2 regions of the Pseudomonas sp. JL23 genome follow, and region 1 is predicted to be linked to the other one. Evidence: predicted binding sites of a transcription regulator. Region 1 holds the regulator's gene; the other holds the start of a gene.
What was found. Region 1 encodes sigma-54, which starts transcription at its own class of promoters, with help from an activator protein. Its sites were predicted from a motif close to ANTGGCATNNANNTTGCTNT; they were not measured.
Positions count from the first base shown of each region.

Region 2: the regulator sigma-54 is predicted to act here: its motif matches at 3,465-3,484, upstream of glnA (glutamate--ammonia ligase).

Region 1 is NZ_CM167795.1:1,006,982-1,011,972, forward strand. Features, by position in the region: gene AC1Z24_RS04845 (superoxide dismutase) at 1-249, shown strand, start outside; gene AC1Z24_RS04850 (HPr family phosphocarrier protein) at 516-788, opposite strand; gene rapZ (RNase adapter RapZ) at 805-1,662, opposite strand; gene ptsN (PTS IIA-like nitrogen regulatory protein PtsN) at 1,665-2,132, opposite strand; gene hpf (ribosome hibernation-promoting factor, HPF/YfiA family) at 2,145-2,453, opposite strand; gene AC1Z24_RS04870 (RNA polymerase factor sigma-54) at 2,530-4,026, opposite strand; gene lptB (LPS export ABC transporter ATP-binding protein) at 4,212-4,937, opposite strand; gene lptA (lipopolysaccharide transport periplasmic protein LptA) at 4,938-4,991, opposite strand, start outside.
Region 2 is NZ_CM167795.1:94,956-99,946, reverse strand. Features, by position in the region: gene AC1Z24_RS00470 (DUF4124 domain-containing protein) at 1-533, opposite strand, end outside; gene AC1Z24_RS00465 (DUF4124 domain-containing protein) at 535-1,056, opposite strand; gene AC1Z24_RS00460 (chorismate mutase) at 1,262-1,816, opposite strand; gene glnA (glutamate--ammonia ligase) at 1,961-3,367, opposite strand; gene thiI (tRNA uracil 4-sulfurtransferase ThiI) at 3,699-4,991, shown strand, end outside.

The sequences.
Region 1 (4,991 bases):
GCGCTGACCCGTTTTGGCAGCGGCTGGGCCTGGCTGAGCGTGACCCCGCAGAAGAAACTGATCGTTGAAAGCAGTGGCAACCAGGACAGCCCGCTGATGAATGGCAATACGCCGATCCTCGGCCTGGATGTCTGGGAGCACGCCTACTACCTGCTGTATCAGAACCGTCGTCCTGAATACATCAACGCTTTCTATAACGTGATCAACTGGGGCGAAGTGTCCAGGCGTTATCTGGCCGCCGTGGCCTGAGTCTCATATAACAAGAATTAAGGCAGTTTATGCGTCTGGATATTCATAAGGTCGGCAGGGGGCGAAGATTTCGCCGGGCGGCAGGATTGATTGTGTTTTTGCTCGGTGTCTTACTGTTGATTGGCCGGGCGCTGGGCTGGCTGGCTTTTTAACCTGTGGGACCGGCTTTAGCCGGGAAGACTGCATTACGGACAATGCACATGTATCGGATGTACGAGCCCCTTCCCGGCTAAAGCCGGTCCCACAGGGGCTGAGGCGTCGGCGGTTTACTCGCCTTCATCAAAGTAGTTATTGATCAACTCGACCAACCCATCCAGTGCCGCCTGTTCGTCATCGCCTTCGGTGTGCAGGTGGATGTCGGTGCCTTTGCCTGCTGCCAGCATCATGACTGCCATGATGCTCTTGCCGTCGACCATGCTTTCCGGGGTACGGCCGACCCTGATCTGACAGGGGAACTTGCCCGCCACGCCGACGAATTTAGCCGCTGCGCGTGCGTGCAGGCCGAGCTTGTTGATGATGGTGATTTGACGAGCGGGCATCGCAGTGAAAGTCCTTTCAGCTGAGGTCGCGGTGGCGGACCTGAACGTTCTTGAGGGATTGTTGCAGCACTCGGCCCAGGCGTTCCGTCAGATAGACCGAGCGGTGATGCCCACCGGTACAGCCAATCGCAATGGTGACGTAGGATCGATTGCTGGCGGCAAAGCGCGGCAGCCACTTGTTGAGGTAGGCAAAGATGTCCTGAAACATCTCTTCGACATCAGGTTGGGCCGCGAGGTAGTCGGCAACGGGTTGATCAAGCCCCGACTGCTCGCGCAGTTCGGGTTTCCAGTAAGGGTTGGGCAGGCAGCGTACGTCGAACACCACATCGGCTTCCACGGGCATGCCGCGCTTGAAGCCAAAGGATTCGATCAGGAACGCAGTGCCAGGCTCCGGTTTGTCCAGCAGCCGCAGTTTCAGGGTGTCGCGCAGCTGGTAGAGATTCAGGTGGGTCGTGTCGATGGACAGGTCGGCCAGATCGATGATCGGGCTCAACAATTTGCTCTCGTCACGTATCGCTTCAGCCAGGGAGCGATTGGCATTGCTCAGTGGGTGGCGACGACGGGTTTCCGAGAAGCGCTTGAACAGGGTGGCTTCGTCCGCATCAAGATAGATAACGTCGCAGCGGATATTGCGCGAGCGAACTTCTTCGAGCATTTGCGGGAAGCGGGTCAGGTGGCTGGGCAGGTTGCGCGCATCGATGGACACGGCGAGCATCGGCTCGGCCAGCTCGGTATTAATCAAGGCGCGTTCAGCCAGCTCCGGCAGCAGGCCGGCGGGGAGGTTGTCGACGCAATAGAAGCCGCTATCCTCCAGAACATCGAGGGCCGTGCTCTTGCCTGAGCCGGAGCGGCCGCTGACGATGATCATGCGCATGATCAGTTACCTTTGCCCTGCACTTTTTTGACCACTTCATAGAGGTCATCACTGCTTTTGGCGCTACGCAGTTCTTTGCGGGTTTCTGCGTTATCCAGCATGCCGGCGATCTGGCGCAACAACTCGAGGTGGGCGTCGGTGGCCGCTTCGGGGACCAGCAGGACGAACAGCAGATCGACAGGTGCGCCGTCGATGGCGTCGAAGTCGATGGGCTTTTCCAGGTGAAATACCGCGCTGACCGGGTCAATGCAGCCCTTCATCCGGCAATGGGGGATGGCGATGCCGTTGCCAAAACCGGTCGAACCCAGTTTTTCGCGGGCAACAAGGCTCTCAAACACCGTGCGATTATCCAGGGCAGCAATGTCATGGGTAATCAGTTCGGCGATTTTTTCGAGTACGCTTTTTTTACTGCCACCCGGCACGTTCACGAATGAACGGCCGGGGGTCAGGATATTTTCAAGTCGGATCATGTAGGTGGGGTATCAGCGCGCCGCTGCACCTTGCAGGCTGCGTTGCTGTTTTTCCTTATGCTTGAGCAATTGTCTGTCGAGCTTGTCGGTCAGGAGGTCGATCGCTGCGTACATGTCGGCATGTTCCGCGTTGGCGACCACCTCTCCGCCGGGGATGTGCAGGGTGGCTTCGATTTTCTGTTTCAACTTCTCGACCTCCATGATCACCTGCACATTGGTGATTTTGTCGAAGTGGCGCTCCAGTCGTCCGAGTTTCTCGGTGATGTAGTCGCGTAGGGCGTCGGTCACATCCAGTTGATGTCCACTGATGTTGACTTGCATACCGCTTTCTCCTTATTGCCAGTGCATAGAGAGGCAGGCTTATGCCTGCCACTGGAACGCTGCCAGCTTGCCATCGTCACATCAGGCGCTTGCGCTCACTGGACGGTGCTATCCCAAGTGATTCGCGGTATTTGGCTACTGTGCGACGGGCTACTTGAATGCCTTGTGCCTCCAGTAAACCAGCGATCTTGCTGTCACTCAACGGCTTTTTCTGATTTTCCGCAGCAACCAGTTTTTTGATGATCGCGCGGATGGCCGTGGACGAGCATTCTCCGCCTTCGGAGGTACTTACGTGGCTTGAGAAGAAATACTTCAGTTCGTAGATGCCGCGGGGGGTATGCATGAATTTCTGCGTGGTGACGCGGGAAATGGTCGATTCATGCATGCCGACCGCTTCGGCGATATCGTGCAGGACCAGAGGCTTCATCGCCTCGTCGCCGTACTCGAGGAAGCCGCGCTGATGCTCGACGATCTGGGTGGCGACCTTCATCAGGGTTTCGTTGCGGCTCTGCAGGCTCTTGATGAACCAGCGGGCTTCCTGCAACTGATTGCGCATGAAGGTGTTGTCGGCACTGGTATCGGCGCGACGGACGAAACCGGCGTACTGCGGATTGACGCGCAGGCGCGGCACCGACTCCTGATTGAGTTCGACCAGCCAGCGCTCGTTGTCCTTGCGCACGATCACGTCGGGGACCACGTATTCAGCTTCGCTGGACTCGATCTGTGAGCCCGGGCGCGGATTGAGGCTCTGTACCAGCTCGATGACCTGGCGCAGTTCTTCTTCCTTGAGCTTCATGCGGCGCATCAGTTGGGTGTAGTCGCGGCTGCCCAGCAGGTCGATGTAGTCGGTGACCAGGCGCTGAGCCTCGGCCAGCCAGCGGGTCTTGGCGGGCAGCTGGCGCAGTTGCAGCAGCAGGCATTCGCTGAGGTTACGCGCGCCGATGCCGGCTGGCTCGAATTGCTGGATACGGTGCAGAACCGCTTCTATTTCATCCAGTTCGATGTCCAGCTCGGGATCGAAGGCGTCGAGGATTTCTTCGAGCGTCTCGTCCAGGTAGCCCTGGTTGTTGATGCAGTCGATGAGAGTGACGGCGATCAGGCGATCGGTGTCGGACATTGGCGCCAGGTTCAGTTGCCAAAGCAGGTGGCTTTGCAGGCTTTCCCCGGCCGAGGTACGGGTGGTGAAGTCCCATTCGTCGTCGTCATTGCTGGGCAGGCTGCTGGCGCTGGTCTGGTAGACGTCTTCCCAAGCGGTATCCACCGGCAATTCGTTGGGGATGCGTTCGCCCCATTCACCGTCTTCCAGGTTGTCCACGGTTGGCGCGGATTCCTGCTGGTAGGTTGGCTCCTGGATCTCGGTGCTGGTTTTCGCTTCGACGTTGTCGGCCAGTGGGTCGGCGTTGTCGAAGTCGTCGCCTTCTTCCTGGCGTTCCAGCATGGGATTGGACTCCAGCGCTTCCTGGATTTCCTGTTGAAGGTCCAGAGTCGACAACTGAAGTAAGCGGATGGCCTGTTGCAGCTGCGGCGTCATCGTCAGCTGCTGGCCCATTCTCAAGACTAGCGATGGTTTCATGGCAGGGGCTAAACACCTTATTCGCCGGCGCACACGCGCCATCCACTACAGGGCGCCGGGGCGCCAACATAAGCAAATTATATGCCTGAAACCGAAGTGTTTGCCTAGAGTGTGATGCAATTAAAATTGCATCATCCCCGGCCCTCAGGCATTGCCCGTTGCAGGGCAGTGAAGCATCGCAGCCATCAGAGGCGAAATTCGTGTCCGAGGTAGACTTCTTTCACCAACTGGTTGGCCAGAATGGTTGCCGAGTCGCCTTCGGCGATCAGTTGCCCGTCGTTGACGATGTAGGCGGTTTCACAGATGTCCAGAGTTTCACGGACGTTGTGGTCGGTGATCAGGACGCCGATGCCCTTGGCCTTGAGGTGATAAATGATTTGCTTGATGTCGCCGACCGAAATCGGGTCTACACCGGCGAAGGGTTCGTCGAGCAGGATGAACTTCGGTGAGGTTGCCAGCGCGCGGGCAATCTCGACCCGGCGACGTTCGCCACCGGACAGGCTCATGCCCAGGTTGTCGCGGATGTGGCTGATGTGGAATTCCTGCAACAGGCTTTCCAGCTCTTTGCGGCGGGCAGCGGTATCCAGTTCCTTGCGGGTTTCAAGGATCGCCATGATGTTGTCTGCAACCGACAGCTTGCGAAAGATCGAGGCTTCCTGAGGCAGATAGCCGATACCGGCGCGGGCACGGCCGTGCATGGGCTGGTGGCTGACATCCAGATCGTCGATCAGTACGCGACCCTGGTCCGCCTGGACCAGGCCTACGATCATATAGAAGCAGGTCGTCTTGCCTGCGCCGTTAGGGCCGAGCAAGCCGACGATCTGACCGCTGTCGATGGACAGGCTCACATCGCGCACCACTTGGCGGGCCTTATAGCTTTTAGCCAAATGCTGGGCTTTCAGCGTTGCCATTTACTGGGCCTTCTGCGGAGTGTTCGGTGGAGTGGTTTTGTTCTTCGGCTGGAT
Region 2 (4,991 bases), 910 kb from region 1:
CAGGGATGCGCCTGGCGTTTCTGCGCCAGACTTGTGCGTTGCATATGGAACGGCTGGTTGGGGGTTCGCTCGACGACCCGGCCCAGCTCATCGACGATTTCCACTGAGAGCTGATGAGTGCCGCGATCAATGTTGCTCAAAGGAAACACCGGGCTGCGCCCACTATCGCCCACCGGCTGGCCATCGAGCAGCAGGCGATAGACATGGCTGTCCTGCAAGGCGGGCTCGCTGGTTACAGTGACGATCAGATTACCCTCCATGCTGCGGATCGTTGCATCCGGTTCCGGCACCAGGATGCGCAACAGCTGGTAATGAAACACTGGCTTGGGCTTGGCCGCTTTTGCCGTGGCGGGTGCCTTTTGCGCGGGCGGGGTGCCGGTCAGGTTATTGGTCGGCGGGATCTCGACGCGCTTGGCGCCCTTCTTCGGCTGATCGGTAAAGACCCGATTACCGTTGGCGTCAATGTAAGTAAAGACATCGGCCGCCGCAGGCAACATCCAGAACAACAGCAGGCATAGCAGCAGGGCACGCACGTCAAGGTTTGCCGACATGGGCTCGCTGCACGCTGAGGGTGACGGTCGGGCTTTGCTGAACCACGCGCTTGCTGTCGAGCACCTGCACGGCAAGGCTATGTTCACCGCGGTCGATATTGATCACCTGCAGGCGCGGCACGTTGGTCGGCTGACCATACGGCTTGCCGTCGACCAGCAGCTGGAACATGAAGCCGGGGTCCAGTTTCGGCCGGATCTTCACGCCCACCGTGAAGTTGCCGTTATTGGCGCGCAATGCTTCATCGTCGGGCAGGTCGGTCAGCTCAAGCACCGTGTACTGCTGACCCGAGGACGCGGCAGGAGTGGTCGGCGCGGCGGGCACTACAGGCGCGGGCTTGACGGTGTTGATAGTCGGCAGCGGTGGCAGCTCGACCTCCTGGGCTTTTGTGCCAGCGGGCGGCTGGTTGCTGTAAGCGGTGTTGCCTTCAGCATCGGTGTATTTGTAGATCTGCGCAGCAGCGGGCAGGGCGACCAGTAACAACAGCCAGACAAGACTTCGACGCATGGGGTCTCCGGAAAACGGTAGTGCGGGCAACTGCGAGCCACGAGGCGCCAGCATAGAACACATCATGTAGGGGTGGCAGACATACTGCGCCATCACACAAACAACACGACCCCTGGTGGGACCGGCTTTAGCCGGGAAGGCAATATGGCAGGCGGTACAAATGTATCGATCCCGCCGACGCTTTCCCGGCTAAAGCCGGTCCCACTCAGTTGCCAGCACACAACCCCAAGGTCGCGCGAACCAGCCCCTGATCATGAATGGCATCAGTGGCATGCCGCTGCCGTGCAGCATCCAGCCACGCCTGGCAATGCGGATCTTTGCGCAGGGGCACGAAGGCGCTGTAGGTCTGCAGCAGGCGGGTTTGCAGGATATCCAGTTGCGGTCGGATATCGTCGGTCAGGCTGCGACGTGGCAGGGCAGGCGCGGCGCCTGCGGCATGCCACTGGGCGAGCAGGGCGTTCTGAACCAGCTTGTTGGCTTCGATCTGGGCTCGGAACAGCTGCTGTACATCGTTGCGGTCCAGCTCGAACTCGACCGCGCGAGCACCGGCACCGTCGATGACCTGCTGTTCGCGGGGCAGATCCTCCACCGGCTTGCCACTGTCCCATTTGCTCAGGGCCACTGGGTCGGCAATGGTCAGGCGCTCGCCGATTACGCCGAGCAGGGCATCCAGCTCAGCCGGGCTCTTTTGTGTGGCGCAGCCCGTCATGGACAGACAGGCAAGGGTCGAAAGGGAAACAGCGAGAAAAAGCGAACGCATGGTGGTGCTCCATCCTGTGCCGAAATGCAGAACACAAGGGTGCCAAAGAAAATCGGAAAAAGCCCATACCTATTTACCACACCCATAAAAAAGGCCTCCCGAAGGAGGCCTCTTGTTCAAGCAGCTTGCGCTGACTCGACCGGATTAGCAGCTGTAGTACAGCTCGTATTCCAGTGGGTGTACGAAAGTACGTACCTTGATTTCTTCTTCGCTTTTGAGAGCGATGTAAGCGTCGATGAAATCATCGCTGAAAACGCCGCCTTTGGTCAGGAACGCACGACCTTTGTCCAGCTCTTCCAGGGCTTCTTTCAGGCTGCCGCAAACTTGTGGGATCTCTGCTGCTTCTTCTGGCGGCAGGTCGTACAGGTTTTTGTCAGCTGCATCGCCAGGGTGGATCTTGTTCTGGATGCCGTCCAGGCCAGCCATCAACAGAGCAGCGAAAGCCAGGTACGGGTTGGCTGCTGGATCCGGGAAGCGTGCTTCGATACGACGGCCACGTGGGCTGGAGACGTAAGGAATACGGATCGAAGCGGAGCGGTTACGCGCCGAGTAGGCCAGCATGACCGGAGCTTCGAAGCCTGGAACCAGACGCTTGTAGGAATTGGTCGCAGGGTTGGTGAAGCCGTTCAGCGCCTTACCGTGTTTGATGATACCGCCGATGAAGTACAGGGCGGTGTCGGACAGACCGGCATAGCCTTCGCCAGCGAAGGTGTTCTTGCCATCTTTGGCGATGGACATGTGAACGTGCATACCCGAACCGTTATCGCCGTACAGAGGCTTAGGCATGAAGGTAGCGGTACGGCCGTAGGCGTCTGCAACGTTGTGAACAACGTATTTCAGGGTCTGAACTTCGTCAGCCTTTTTAACCAGGGTGTTGAAGCGCACGCCGATTTCGTTCTGACCAGCAGTCGCCACTTCGTGGTGGTGAACTTCTACGACCTGGCCCATTTCTTCCAGAGCGTTGCACATTGCGGTGCGGATTTCGTGGTCGTGGTCGAACGGTGGAACCGGGAAGTAGCCGCCTTTGATACCTGGACGGTGGCCCTTGTTACCGCCTTCGATGTCAGCGTCGGACATCCAGGAACCTTGTTCGGAGTAGATCTTGAACATGGAACCGGAGATGTCGGATTTGAATTTCACTTCGTCGAAGATGAAGAATTCTGGCTCTGGACCGGCGAATACCGTGTCACCGATACCAGTGGACTTCAGGTATTCCTCGGCGCGGTGAGCGATGGCGCGTGGGTCGCGATCGTAACCTTGCATGGTCGAAGGTTCGATGATGTCGCAAACCAGGATCAGGGTCGGCTCTTCGGTGAACGGGTCCAGTACGGCAGTTTCGTCGTCTGGCAGCAGGATCATGTCGGAAGCTTCGATGCCTTTCCAGCCGGAGATGGAGGAGCCGTCGAACATCTTGCCGACTTCGAAGAAGTCGTCTTCCAGCGCATCGCGAGCCGGCATGGTCACGTGGTGCTGAGTGCCTTTGGTGTCCGTGAAGCGCAGATCAATCCACTTAACGTCATGATCTTTGATGAGTTGAACCGACTTCGACATGCTGTCCTCCGGGGTGAATGAGGGCTGGGTAGTAGTGAGCCCTTTAATTTGGGTGATGCCGGGCGCGATAGTCGGCCAAGGCAACCTGCCTCACAAGGGAGCAAATTGCATGCCAGTGCCCCGAGATGGGTTTTTTACCTGAAACACTGGCGATTTAGCCGTCAAATCAGTTTTTTCTGAAAATACACGCACCAAAATGGACCTAAATATTGCACGACAGATCCATTTTGGTGCGTCGATGATTGGTCGCACGATAACTGGTTAAACCTTGAGCAATTTCCGCTATAATCCCGCCCCCTCTTTTTCGGCTGGCACCTCGCGCGCTGTTTCCATGAAACTAATCGTTAAAGTTTTCCCAGAAATCACTATCAAAAGCCCGCCGGTGCGCAAGAAGTTCATCCGCCAGCTGGCCAAGAACATCCGTACGGTCCTGCGTGAAGTAGACCCGGACGTGGTGGTGGGTGGCGTTTGGGACAACCTCGAAGTCGAGACCCAGCTCACCGAGCCGAAGAAGCTCGAGGAAATAAACGAGTGCCTGCGCTGCATGCCGGGCATCGCCAATTTCCTCCAGGTGGCCGAATACCCGCTGGGCGACATGGACGATGTGGTTGCCAAGTGCAAGCTGCACTACGGTGATCTGCTGCCGGGCAAGATGTTTTCGGTGCGCTGCAAGCGCGCGGGCAAGCATCCGTTCAGTTCGATGGACGTGGAAAAGTACGTCGGCAGCCAGTTGCGCCGTCAGTGCGGGGCCGCCGGAATCGAGCTGCGCAAGCCGCAAATCGAAGTGCGCATGGAAATTCGCGACCAACGGTTGTTCGTCGTTCACAGCCAGCACGATGGCATGGGCGGCTACCCGCTTGGCGCCCTTGAACAGACGCTGGTGCTGATGTCCGGCGGTTTCGACTCCACGGTTGCGGCCTACCAGGTCATGCGCCGTGGGCTTATGGCGCACTTCTGCTTCTTCAACCTCGGTGGTCGCGCCCATGAACTGGGCGTGATGGAAGTGGCCCATTTCATCTGGAAGAAGTTCGGCAGCTCCCAGCGCGTGCTGTTCGTCAGCGTACCGTTCGAGGAAGTTCTTGGAGAAATTCTCGAAAAAGTCGACAACAGTCATATGGGCGTGGTTTTGAAGCGTATGATGTTGCGCGCAGCCTCGTCTGTTGCCGATCGCCTGGAAATCGACGTGCTGGTTACCGGCGAAGCGATTTCCCAGGTGTCCAGCCAGACGCTGCCCAATCTGTCGCTGATCGACTCGGCGACCGACAAACTGGTGCTGCGGCCTCTGGTCACCAGTCACAAACAGGACATCATCGATCAGGCGATCGAGATCGGCACTGCCGACTTCGCCCGACACATGCCTGAGTATTGCGGGGTGATTTCGGTCAACCCCAAGACCAACGCCAAGCGCAACCGCGTTGAGTACGAAGAAAAACAATTCGACATGGCGATTCTCGAGCGTGCGCTCGAACGCGCCAGACTGGTCACGATCGATCGCGTCATCGACGATCTGAGCAAGGATGTCGAAATAGAAGAAGTCAGCCAGGCACTGGCCGGGCAGGTCATTCTCGACATCCGTCATCCGGATGCCCAGGAAGACCAGCCGCTGCAACTGCCCGGCATTGAG